Regions from separate parts of the Streptomyces sp. NPDC048255 genome, predicted to be linked through region 2. Evidence: riboswitches for the same ligand, from Rfam matches in the RefSeq annotation. Region 2 holds a riboswitch; each other region holds the start of a gene.
The links. A riboswitch is a leader RNA that binds a small molecule or an ion and turns the genes downstream of it on or off. The one in region 2 is predicted to bind thiamine pyrophosphate.

Region 1 (3,267 bases), on a different contig from region 2:
GCTGCGACAACGACACCACCCGCAAGACCCTGTGGAAGCTGCACGACGGCACGCTCGTCGAGTCCGTGCTGATGCGCTACCCCGACCGGGTCACCATGTGCATCTCCTCCCAGGCCGGCTGCGGGATGAACTGCCCGTTCTGCGCCACCGGCCAGGCGGGACTCGACCGCAACCTCTCCACCGCCGAGATCGTGCACCAGATCGTCGACGGCATGCGCGCCCTGCGCGACGGCGAGGTGCCGGGCGGTCCGGCCCGGCTCTCGAACATCGTCTTCATGGGCATGGGCGAGCCGCTGGCCAACTACAAGCGGGTCGTCGGCGCCATCCGCCGCCTCACCGACCCGGAGCCCGACGGCCTGGGCCTGTCGCAGCGCGGCATCACCGTCTCCACCGTCGGCCTGGTGCCGGCCATGCTGCGCTTCGCCGACGAGGGCTTCAAGTGCCGCCTCGCCGTCTCGCTGCACGCGCCCGACGACGAGCTGCGCGACACCCTCGTACCCGTGAACACGCGGTGGAACGTCCGCGAGGTCCTCGACGCGGCCTGGGAGTACGCCGAGAAGTCGGGCCGCCGGATCTCCATCGAGTACGCGCTGATCCGCGACATCAACGACCACGCCTGGCGCGGTGACCTGCTCGGCAAGCTGCTCAAGGGCAAGCGCGTGCACGTCAACCTCATCCCGCTGAACCCGACGCCGGGCTCGAAGTGGACCGCGTCGCGGCCCGAGGACGAGAAGGCCTTCGTCGAGGCGATCGCCCGGCACGGCGTGCCCGTGACCGTACGGGACACCCGCGGCCAGGAGATCGACGGCGCGTGCGGCCAGCTCGCGGCCTCGGAGCGCTAGATTCCGGCCAGCGCCGTCCGTAATCGGCCGCGGGGTACCCTGTGGCCGAACCAATTTCATATTCCGACAGGGGAGCGCCACAGCGCTGAGAGTGCGGGACCGTCAATCCGCAGACCCTCTGAACCTCGCCCCGGTCATTCGGGGTAGGAAGTTCGGTCATCACTCAAGCTGTTGCGCCCTGCCCGGCGTCCGCTCCTTCAAGAGCGCCGGGCAGGGCCGCGTCTTCTCCTGGTCATCCCAGGAGGAATCACCAGTGAGCACCACCACCAAGAAGATCGCGGGCGCCGCGCTCGCGGCCGCGCTGGGCGTCACCGCGCTCAGCGCCTGCGGAGGCGGCGACGCCAAGGACAAGCCCGCGGGCGCGAGCGACGCCCCGAAGTCCAAGACCGTCACGCTCGTCTCCCACGACTCCTTCAACGCGACCGAAGCGGTCCTCAAGGAGTTCGAGCAGCAGAGCGGCTACACCGTCAAGGTGCTGAAGTCCGGGGACGCGGGCGCGGCGCTGAACCAGGAGATCCTCACCAAGGGCTCCCCGCGCGGCGACGTCTTCTTCGGTGTGGACAACACCCTGCTCTCGCGCGCCCTCGACAACGGCATCTTCACGCCGTACGAGGCCAAGGGCCTGGGCGAGGTGAAGCCGGAGTTCCAGCTCGACAAGGAGCACCGGGTCACCCCCATCGACTCCGGTGACATCTGCGTCAACTACGACAAGGCGTACTTCGCCGAGAAGAAGATCGCCCCGCCGCAGACGCTGGACGACCTGGTCAAGCCCGAGTACAAGAACCTGCTGGTCACCGAGAACGCCGCGACCTCCTCGCCCGGCCTCGGTTTCCTGCTCGCCTCCGTCGGCAAGTACGGCGAGGAGGGCTGGAAGGACTACTGGAGCAAGCTGAAGGCCAATGGCGTCGAGGTCGTCGACGGCTGGGAGCAGGCCTACAACGAGCGCTTCTCCGGCTCCGCGGGCGGCAAGAAGGCCAAGGGCGACCGCCCGCTGGTCGTCTCCTACGCCTCCAGCCCGCCGGTCGAGGTGCTGTACGGCGAGCCGCAGCCGGCCGAGGCCCCGACGGGCGTCTCCACCGGCACCTGCTTCCGTCAGATCGAGTTCGCGGGTCTGCTGAAGGGAGCCAAGAACGAGGAGGGCGGCAAGGCGCTCCTCGACTTCCTGATCAGCAAGAAGTTCCAGGAGGACATGCCGCTCAACATGTTCGTGAACCCGGTGACGAAGGACGCTGCCCTGCCGGAGCTGTTCACGAAGCACGGTGTGGTGATCGAGAAGCCGGAGAACGTCACGCCGGAAACCATCGCCAAGAACCGTGAGCAGTGGGTCAAGGCATGGACCTCGCTCGTCGTGAAGTAGGCGGTACCGAGGAGTCGGGCACGGCGCCGGGGGGCGCCGCGCCGGGCTCCGGTACCGGCGAGGGCCGGCGGGCGGTCGCGGTGCGGCTCGCCCTGATGGCCGTGCCCCTCGCCTTCTTCGGGCTGTTCTTCGCCTATCCCGTCGCCGCGATCGTCGGCCGCGGCCTCAAGACCGACGAGGGCTGGCAGTTCGGCCGCGTCGGCGAGGTGCTGGCCCGGCCGGACATCGCCGACGTGCTGTGGTTCACCACCTGGCAGGCGCTCGCCTCCACCGCGCTCACGCTGCTGCTCGCGCTCCCCGGCGCGTACGTCTTCGCGCGCTTCGAGTTCCCCGGCAAGCAGCTCCTGCGGGCCCTGGTCACCATCCCCTTCGTCCTGCCGACCGTGGTGGTCGGTACGGCCTTCCTCGCCCTGGTCGGCCGCGGCGGACTGCTGGACGAGCTGTGGGGCGTCCGGCTGGACACCACCGTCTGGGCGATCCTGCTCGCCCACGTCTTCTTCAACTACGCGGTCGTCGTACGGACCGTCGGCGGGCTGTGGGCGCAGCTGGACCCGCGCCAGGAGGAGGCCGCCCGGGTCCTGGGCGCCGGGCGGTTCGCCGCCTGGCGGCGGGTGACGCTGCCCGCGCTGGCCCCGGCGGTGGCCGCCGCCTCGCTGATGGTCTTCCTGTTCACCTTCAGCTCCTTCGGCGTCGTACTGATCCTGGGCGGGCCCTCGTACTCCACCCTGGAGGTGGAGGTCTACCGGCAGACCGCGCAGCTCCTGGACCTGCCGACCGCCGCCGTGCTCACGATGGTGCAGTTCGCCGCGATCGGCGGGATCCTCGCCGTGCACGCCTGGACCGTGCGCAAGCGGGAGACGGCGCTTCGGCTGGTGGACCCGGGCCGCACCACGCACCGGCCGCGCGGCTGGGCCCAGCGCGCCCTGCTCGGCGGGGTGCTGCTGACGGTGGCGCTGCTGATCGTGGCGCCGCTGGCCGTCCTGGTGGAACGGTCCTTCGACGCCCCCGGCGGGTACGGGTTCGGCTTCTACCGGGCGCTCCAGGACGTGGCCGCCGGGGGCGGAACCT
Region 2 (3,267 bases):
CCCCACCAGGCGATCATCGCCGCGCCGATGCCCGAGGTGATGTGGTCGTACGCGGGCGCGACGTCCGTGGTCAGCGGGCCGAGCGTGTAGAACGGCGCCTCCTCGCAGATCTCCTGCTGGAGGTCGATGTTCTCCTTGATCTTGTGCATCGGGACGTGTCCCGGGCCCTCGATCATCGTCTGGACGTTGTGCCGCTTGGCGATGGTGTTCAGCTCGCCCAGCGTCTTCAGCTCCGCGAACTGCGCCGCGTCGTTGGCGTCCGCGATGGAGCCCGGGCGCAGGCCGTCACCCAGCGAGTACGTGACGTCGTACGTCGCGAGGATGTCGCAGAGCTCCTCGAAGTTCGTGTAGAGGAAGTTCTCCTTGTGGTGCGCCAGGCACCACGCGGCCATGATCGAACCGCCACGCGAGACGATGCCGGTCTTGCGGCGGGCCGTCAGGGGCACGTAGGGCAGCAGCACGCCGGCGTGGACCGTCATGTAGTCGACGCCCTGCTCGGCCTGCTCGATGACCGTGTCCTTGTAGATCTCCCAGGTCAGGTCCTCGGCACGGCCGTCGACCTTCTCCAGCGCCTGGTAGAGCGGAACGGTACCGATCGGGACGGGGGAGTTGCGCAGCACCCACTCGCGGGTGGTGTGGATGTTGCGGCCCGTCGAGAGGTCCATGACCGTGTCGGCGCCCCACTTGGTCGCCCAGGTCATCTTGTCGACCTCCTCCTCGATGGAGGAGGTGACCGCGGAGTTGCCGATGTTGGCGTTGACCTTCACCAGGAACCGCTTACCGATGATCATCGGCTCGATCTCCGGGTGGTTCACGTTCGCCGGAAGCACGGCCCGACCTGCGGCGATCTCCTCGCGGACGACCTCGGGGGAGACGTTCTCGCGGATCGCGACGTACTCCATCTCCGGGGTGATCTCGCCCCGGCGGGCGTACGCGAGCTGCGTGACGGCGGCGCCGCCACGGCCCCGGCGGGGCTGCCGGGGACGGCCCGGGAAGACCGCGTCGAGGTTCTTGAGGCCACCGCGCGGCGAGGTGTGCTTGATGCCATCGTCCTCGGGGCGCACGGGACGGCCCGCGTACTCCTCGGTGTCGCCGCGGCTGATGATCCAGTTCTCGCGCAGCGGGGCGAGGCCCCGGCGGACGTCCGTCTCGATCTGCGGGTCGGTGTACGGCCCGGACGTGTCGTAGAGCGTCACGTCCTTGCCGTTGGTGAGGTGGACCTGACGGACCGGCACCCGGAGGTCGGGGCGGGAGCCCGCCAGGTATCCCTTGTGCCAGCCCGGCTGGCGCTCGGTCTGGCCGTCGGCGTCCTGGCTGACGGCAGGCGTGCGTGCGTCCTGAATGGTCATGAGACCTGATCTCCCTACGCCGGCATTACCCGGTAACAGGTTCGGCGGTCGACGCAGCCTCTTCCCGTACGCATTTGTGATCGCGTACGGTGATCAGCGCCCTCTCAGCCCGGTGCTCCGAGCTCCCGCGTTGTGCAAAGGTGCCCCCACGCTAGCGTCATCTGTGGCGTGCTGAACAGTGGGCCCCCTCATCTCTTGCGATGATCTGCCAGTGACGTCCTCGCCGCAGCCCCCCACCGAGCCCAACGAGCCCACTGGCCACACGGGCCACGCACACTCAGGTCACGGACCTGCCTCAGGCCATTCCCACAGCCACAGCCACGGCCCGGCGGCACCCGTCTCGAAGCACCTGCGCAAGGTCATCGCGGCCGTACTGATCCCCTTCGCCACCGCCGTCCTCGTCGGCATGGTGGTGCTCTGGCCCGGCGGCGCCCCCGCACACGAGCGCAGCGGGGTCGGCTTCGACCGCCAGACGCAGCAGGGCAAGGTCGTCTCGCTCGAGCAGGTCGACTGCAAATCCGTGAACGCCGCGCAGGTGCCGCCCACCGGCGACACCTCCACTCCCGAGGGCCGTGAGGCCCAGGCCGCTCAGACGGGCGAGTGCAAGAAGGCCACCGTCGAGGTCGGCTCGGGTCCGGACAAGGGCCGCACCTTCGTCGAGATCGTCCAGCCGGGCGCACCACGGCAGTTGGAGAACGGGCAGGAGGTGGTGGTCGCCTTCGCACCGGACGCGCCGCGCGACCTCCAGTACTCCGTGGTCGACGTGAACCGCAAGCTCCCGTTGGCCCTGCTCGCCGCCATCTTCGCCGTCGCCGTCGTCCTCGTCGGCCGGATGCGCGGGCTGTTCGCGCTGATCGCGCTGATCATCAGTTTCGGAGTGCTGACCCTCTTCATCCTCCCGGCCATCCTGCAGGGTTCCAACCCACTGCTCGTGGCGGTCGTCGGAGCCAGTGCGATCATGCTCATCGCCCTGTACATGTGTCACGGCCTGACCGCCCGGACCTCTGTGGCGGTCCTCGGCACACTGGTCTCACTGCTGTTGATCGGCCTGCTGGGTTCCCTGTTCATCGACTGGGCCTTCCTCAGCGGCAACACCGACGACAACACCGGGCTGATCCACGGGCTCTACCCGGACATCGACATGAGCGGTTTGCTGCTCGCAGGCGTGATCATCGGATCGCTGGGCGTACTGGACGACGTGACGGTCACTCAGACCTCGGCGGTCTGGGAACTCCATCAGGCCGACCCGTCGATGGGGCCGCGCGCCCTGTACCGGGCAGCCATCCGGATCGGCCGGGACCACATCGCGTCGGTGGTCAACACCCTGGTCCTCGCCTATGCGGGAGCCGCCCTGCCCCTCCTCCTGCTGTTCTCGATCGCGAACAGCAGCATGGGTTCGGTGGCCAACAGCGAGCTGGTCGCGGAGGAGATCGTACGGACGCTCGTGGGCTCGATCGGGCTCGTGGCCTCGGTCCCCGTGACCACGGCGCTGGCCGCGCTGGTGGTCTCGGCCGACCGGCCGGGAGCCGCCGCCCCGGCCTCCGGGCCGGGGCGCGGCGGCCGGGGCCGGCGGCGCAAGCGCCGATAGGGGCGGCTCCGGCGCGAGGTTCGGGGCTCCCTCAGCCCGCGTTCTGCTCGTTCTGCCGGGAATCGGCGAGGATCTTGCCGAGCGCCTCGTCGAGGTTCTCCTCGAAGTCACCCAGATTGCGCTCCTGACCGAGCGGAACGATCCGGTCTGTGCGGTCGAGGAACGCGACGAGCGGCGCCGCGCTGGCGCGGAACAGGGCCCGGTCACCCCCGACCTGGAGCCGGATGTGGACATCGGACAGTTCCTCGGGCTGCGTGGGGGCGATGTGCACATCGCCGTCACCGCACGGCTTGTTGATGCCGTCGAGGAGGAGTTCCCGGCCGAACGCCC
Region 3 (3,267 bases), on a different contig from region 2:
GATGCGGCCGGTCTCACCGAACCTGAGTGGCGGGAGAGGTGGGAGGCAGCCCGCTGGTTCCTGTCAGCCGACGGCGAGTCCGGGAAGAGGTTCGGGAACGAGACCATCCGGGTCACCCCCGAGGGAGAGGTCAGCATCAAGCTGCCCGCGCCGCTCGCCGGGTACGCCAACAGCCCGCGCGGCCGGTACACACTCACGGCACGGGTCGCCTTCCCCCACCGGGGCGAGGAGTGGCGCGACCGCACGTCTACGGACCGGGCTGTCGCCTACCGCATCCACTACGACACCGCGCGCGGCCGCTGGTACTTGGACGCCGCCTGGACACGCCCCACCATCCAGACCATCCCCCTCCCGGCGGCACGCGCGAACGGCATCGTCGGCGTGGACACGAACGCCGATCACTTCGCCGCCTGGCGACTCGATCCCCACGGAAACCCCGTTGGTAAACCGCACCGCTTCCCCTACGACCTGTCCGGGACCACCCAGCACCGGGACGCGCAGATCCGCTACGCCATCACCCGCCTCCTCCACTGGGCACAACAGTGCGGCGTCACGGCCATCGCCGTCGAAGACCTCGACTTCACCGACGAGAAGACCCGCGAGAAGCACGGCCGGAAGAAGAAGTTCCGGCAACTGATCTCCGACATCCCCACCGCCAGACTCCGTGCACGGCTCGTCTCCATGGCAGCCGAAAGGGGTCTGCCGATCGTCGCGGTCGATCCCGCGTACACCAGCATGTGGGGCGCCCAGCACTGGCAAAAACCCATGTCAGCACCCCACCGCACCACGACCCGGCACGATGCCGCGAGCATCGCGATCGGCAGACGCGCCCTCGGGCACCCGATCCGGCGACGGACGGCACCGCCCCACGACGACCGGAGCGATCGTCGCGGGCATCGGACCGTCCAGGCCGAACCGGATACCCGAGGACGTGAGGAAACCCGACCCCGTGTTCCCGGACCCCGCACACGATGCGCGCAGCCCGGACACGGAGCGAAAGCGGGCAACCAGCACGCCCAACACCGTCCGGGGCGCGCGGCTGAGAGAGACCAGTCCTGGCAACAGGACTTACTCCCGCTCAGTCTCTAGGAACGGTTAGTCTGGCCACCGTACCTATCGCGGGAGTCCGGGCGCACCGGGCTGAGAGGGAGGCTGGCCGGCCTCCGACCGTACGAACCTGATCCGGGTCATGCCGGCGAAGGGAGGGGCTGGACGCCCATGCACTCATCTCGAACGAGAAAAGGATCCGACGTCCTCGTCATCGGGGGCGGGATCATCGGCCTCGTCACGGCCTGGCGGGCGGCCCGGCGCGGGCTGCGCACCGTACTCGCCGACCCGGCCCCCGGCGGCGGCGCCGCCCAGGTCGCGGCGGGCATGCTCGCCCCCGTCACCGAGCTGCACTACGGCGAGGAGGCCCTGCTGGAACTGGGCCTGGACTCCGCCGCGCGCTATCCGGAATTCGCCGCCGAGCTCGCCGAGGCCAGTGGCGGCCTGGACATCGGCTACCGCGCCTGCGGCACCCTCGCCGTCGCCCTCGACGCCGACGACCGCCTCCACCTGCGCGAACTGCACGCCCTCCAGCGCCGCTGCGGCCTGGAGTCCGAGTGGCTCACCGGCCGCGAGTGCCGCCGCCTGGAGCCGATGCTGGCCCCGGGCGTACGCGGCGGCCTGCGCGTGGACGGCGACCACCAGGTCGACCCGCGCCGGCTCGCGGCCGCCCTGCTGGCCGCCTGCGAGCGGGCCGGCGTGGTGATCCACCGGGCTCCGGCCGAGCGGCTGCTCGTCACCGCCGACCGGGCGGCGGGCGCGGTCCTCGACGACGGTACGGAGCTGCCCGCCGACCAGGTGGTCCTGGCCGCGGGCTCCCTGAGCGGCCGGCTGGCGGGCGTACCGCCGCAGGCCCTGGCCCCCGTGCGGCCGGTCAAGGGACAGGTCCTGCGGCTGTCCGTACCGGCGGCGTACGCGCCGTTCCTGTCGCGGACCGTACGGGCCGTCGTACGCGGCAGCCACGTCTACCTCGTCCCGCGCGAGAACGGCGAGCTCGTCATCGGCGCCACCAGCGAGGAACTCGGCTGGGACACCACGGTCACCGCGGGCGGGGTCTACGAACTCCTGCGCGACGCCCACGAACTGGTACCCGGCATCACCGAACTCCCGCTCACCGAGACCCGGGCGGGACTGCGGCCCGGTTCGCCCGACAACGCCCCGCTGCTCGGCCCGACCGAGCTGCCGGGCCTGCACCTGGCCACCGGCCACTACCGCAACGGGGTGCTGCTGACCCCGCTCACCGGCGAGGTGATGGCGGAGCTGCTGACCACCGGCGAACTCCCCCGGATCGCCCGCCCCTTCACCCCCCGCCGGTTCTCCGCCGCACGTCAGGAGTCGTACGCATGACCATCTCCGTCAACGGCGAGCCGCTGGAGATCGCGGCCGGCACCACGCTCGACGCCGTGGTCGCCACCCTGACCGCCGCGCCGTCCGGCGTCGCCGCCGCGCTCAACGAGACCGTGGTCCCGCGCGGGCAGTGGCCCGCGACGCCGGTGGGCGAGGGCGACCGGGTCGAGATCCTCACCGCGGTCCAGGGAGGCTGACGATGACATCCGTGGACGACGACCTGTTCACCCTCGCCGGCCGGACCTTCTCCTCGCGCCTGATCATGGGTACGGGCGGCGCCCCGAGCCTGGACGTCCTGGAACGCGCCCTCGTCGCCTCCGGCACCGAGCTCACGACGGTGGCGATGCGGCGCCTGGACCCCACGGTCCAGGGCTCCGTCCTGTCCGTACTGGCGAAACTGGACATCACGGTCCTGCCGAACACCGCGGGCTGCTTCACGGCGGGCGAGGCCGTCCTGACCGCCCGGCTGGCACGGGAGGCGCTCGGTACGGACTGGGTCAAGCTGGAGGTCGTCGCGGACGAGCGCACCCTCCTGCCCGACGGCGTCGAGCTGCTGGACGCCGCCGAGATCCTGGTGGACGAGGGCTTCACGGTCCTCCCGTACACCAACGACGACCCCGTGCTCGCGCGGAAGCTGGAGGACGTGGGCTGCGCGGCGATCATGCCGCTGGGCTCCCCGATCGGCTCCGGGATGGGCATCCGCAACCCGCACAACTTCGAGCTGATCACGGAGCGGGCGTCCGTGCCGGTCATCCTGGACGCGGGGGCGGGCACGGCGTCCGACGCCGCGCTGGCGATGGAACTGGGCTGCGCGGCCGTGATGCTCGCCTCCGCGGTGACCCGGGCGCAGGAGCCGGTGCTGATGGCGGCGGC

Region 1: linked by a shared signal. The riboswitch ahead of AB0D94_RS05540 (thiamine ABC transporter substrate-binding protein) and the one ahead of thiC (phosphomethylpyrimidine synthase ThiC) in region 2 are both predicted to bind thiamine pyrophosphate.
Region 3: linked by a shared signal. The riboswitch ahead of thiO (glycine oxidase ThiO) and the one ahead of thiC (phosphomethylpyrimidine synthase ThiC) in region 2 are both predicted to bind thiamine pyrophosphate.

Annotation. Positions count from the first base shown of each region.
Region 1 is NZ_JBEZMA010000004.1:41,610-44,876, reverse strand. It holds gene rlmN (23S rRNA (adenine(2503)-C(2))-methyltransferase RlmN) at 1-842, shown strand, start outside; TPP riboswitch at 901-1,010, shown strand; gene AB0D94_RS05540 (thiamine ABC transporter substrate-binding protein) at 1,096-2,199, shown strand; gene AB0D94_RS05535 (iron ABC transporter permease) at 2,295-3,267, shown strand, end outside.
Region 2 is NZ_JBEZMA010000001.1:200,516-203,782, forward strand. It holds gene thiC (phosphomethylpyrimidine synthase ThiC) at 1-1,349, opposite strand, end outside; TPP riboswitch at 1,344-1,488, opposite strand; gene AB0D94_RS00955 (YibE/F family protein) at 1,528-2,937, shown strand; gene AB0D94_RS00960 (SsgA family sporulation/cell division regulator) at 2,969-3,267, opposite strand, start outside.
Region 3 is NZ_JBEZMA010000008.1:120,184-123,450, forward strand. It holds gene AB0D94_RS10010 (IS200/IS605 family accessory protein TnpB-related protein) at 1-1,089, shown strand, start outside; TPP riboswitch at 1,109-1,221, shown strand; gene thiO (glycine oxidase ThiO) at 1,219-2,394, shown strand; gene thiS (sulfur carrier protein ThiS) at 2,391-2,591, shown strand; gene AB0D94_RS10025 (thiazole synthase) at 2,594-3,267, shown strand, end outside.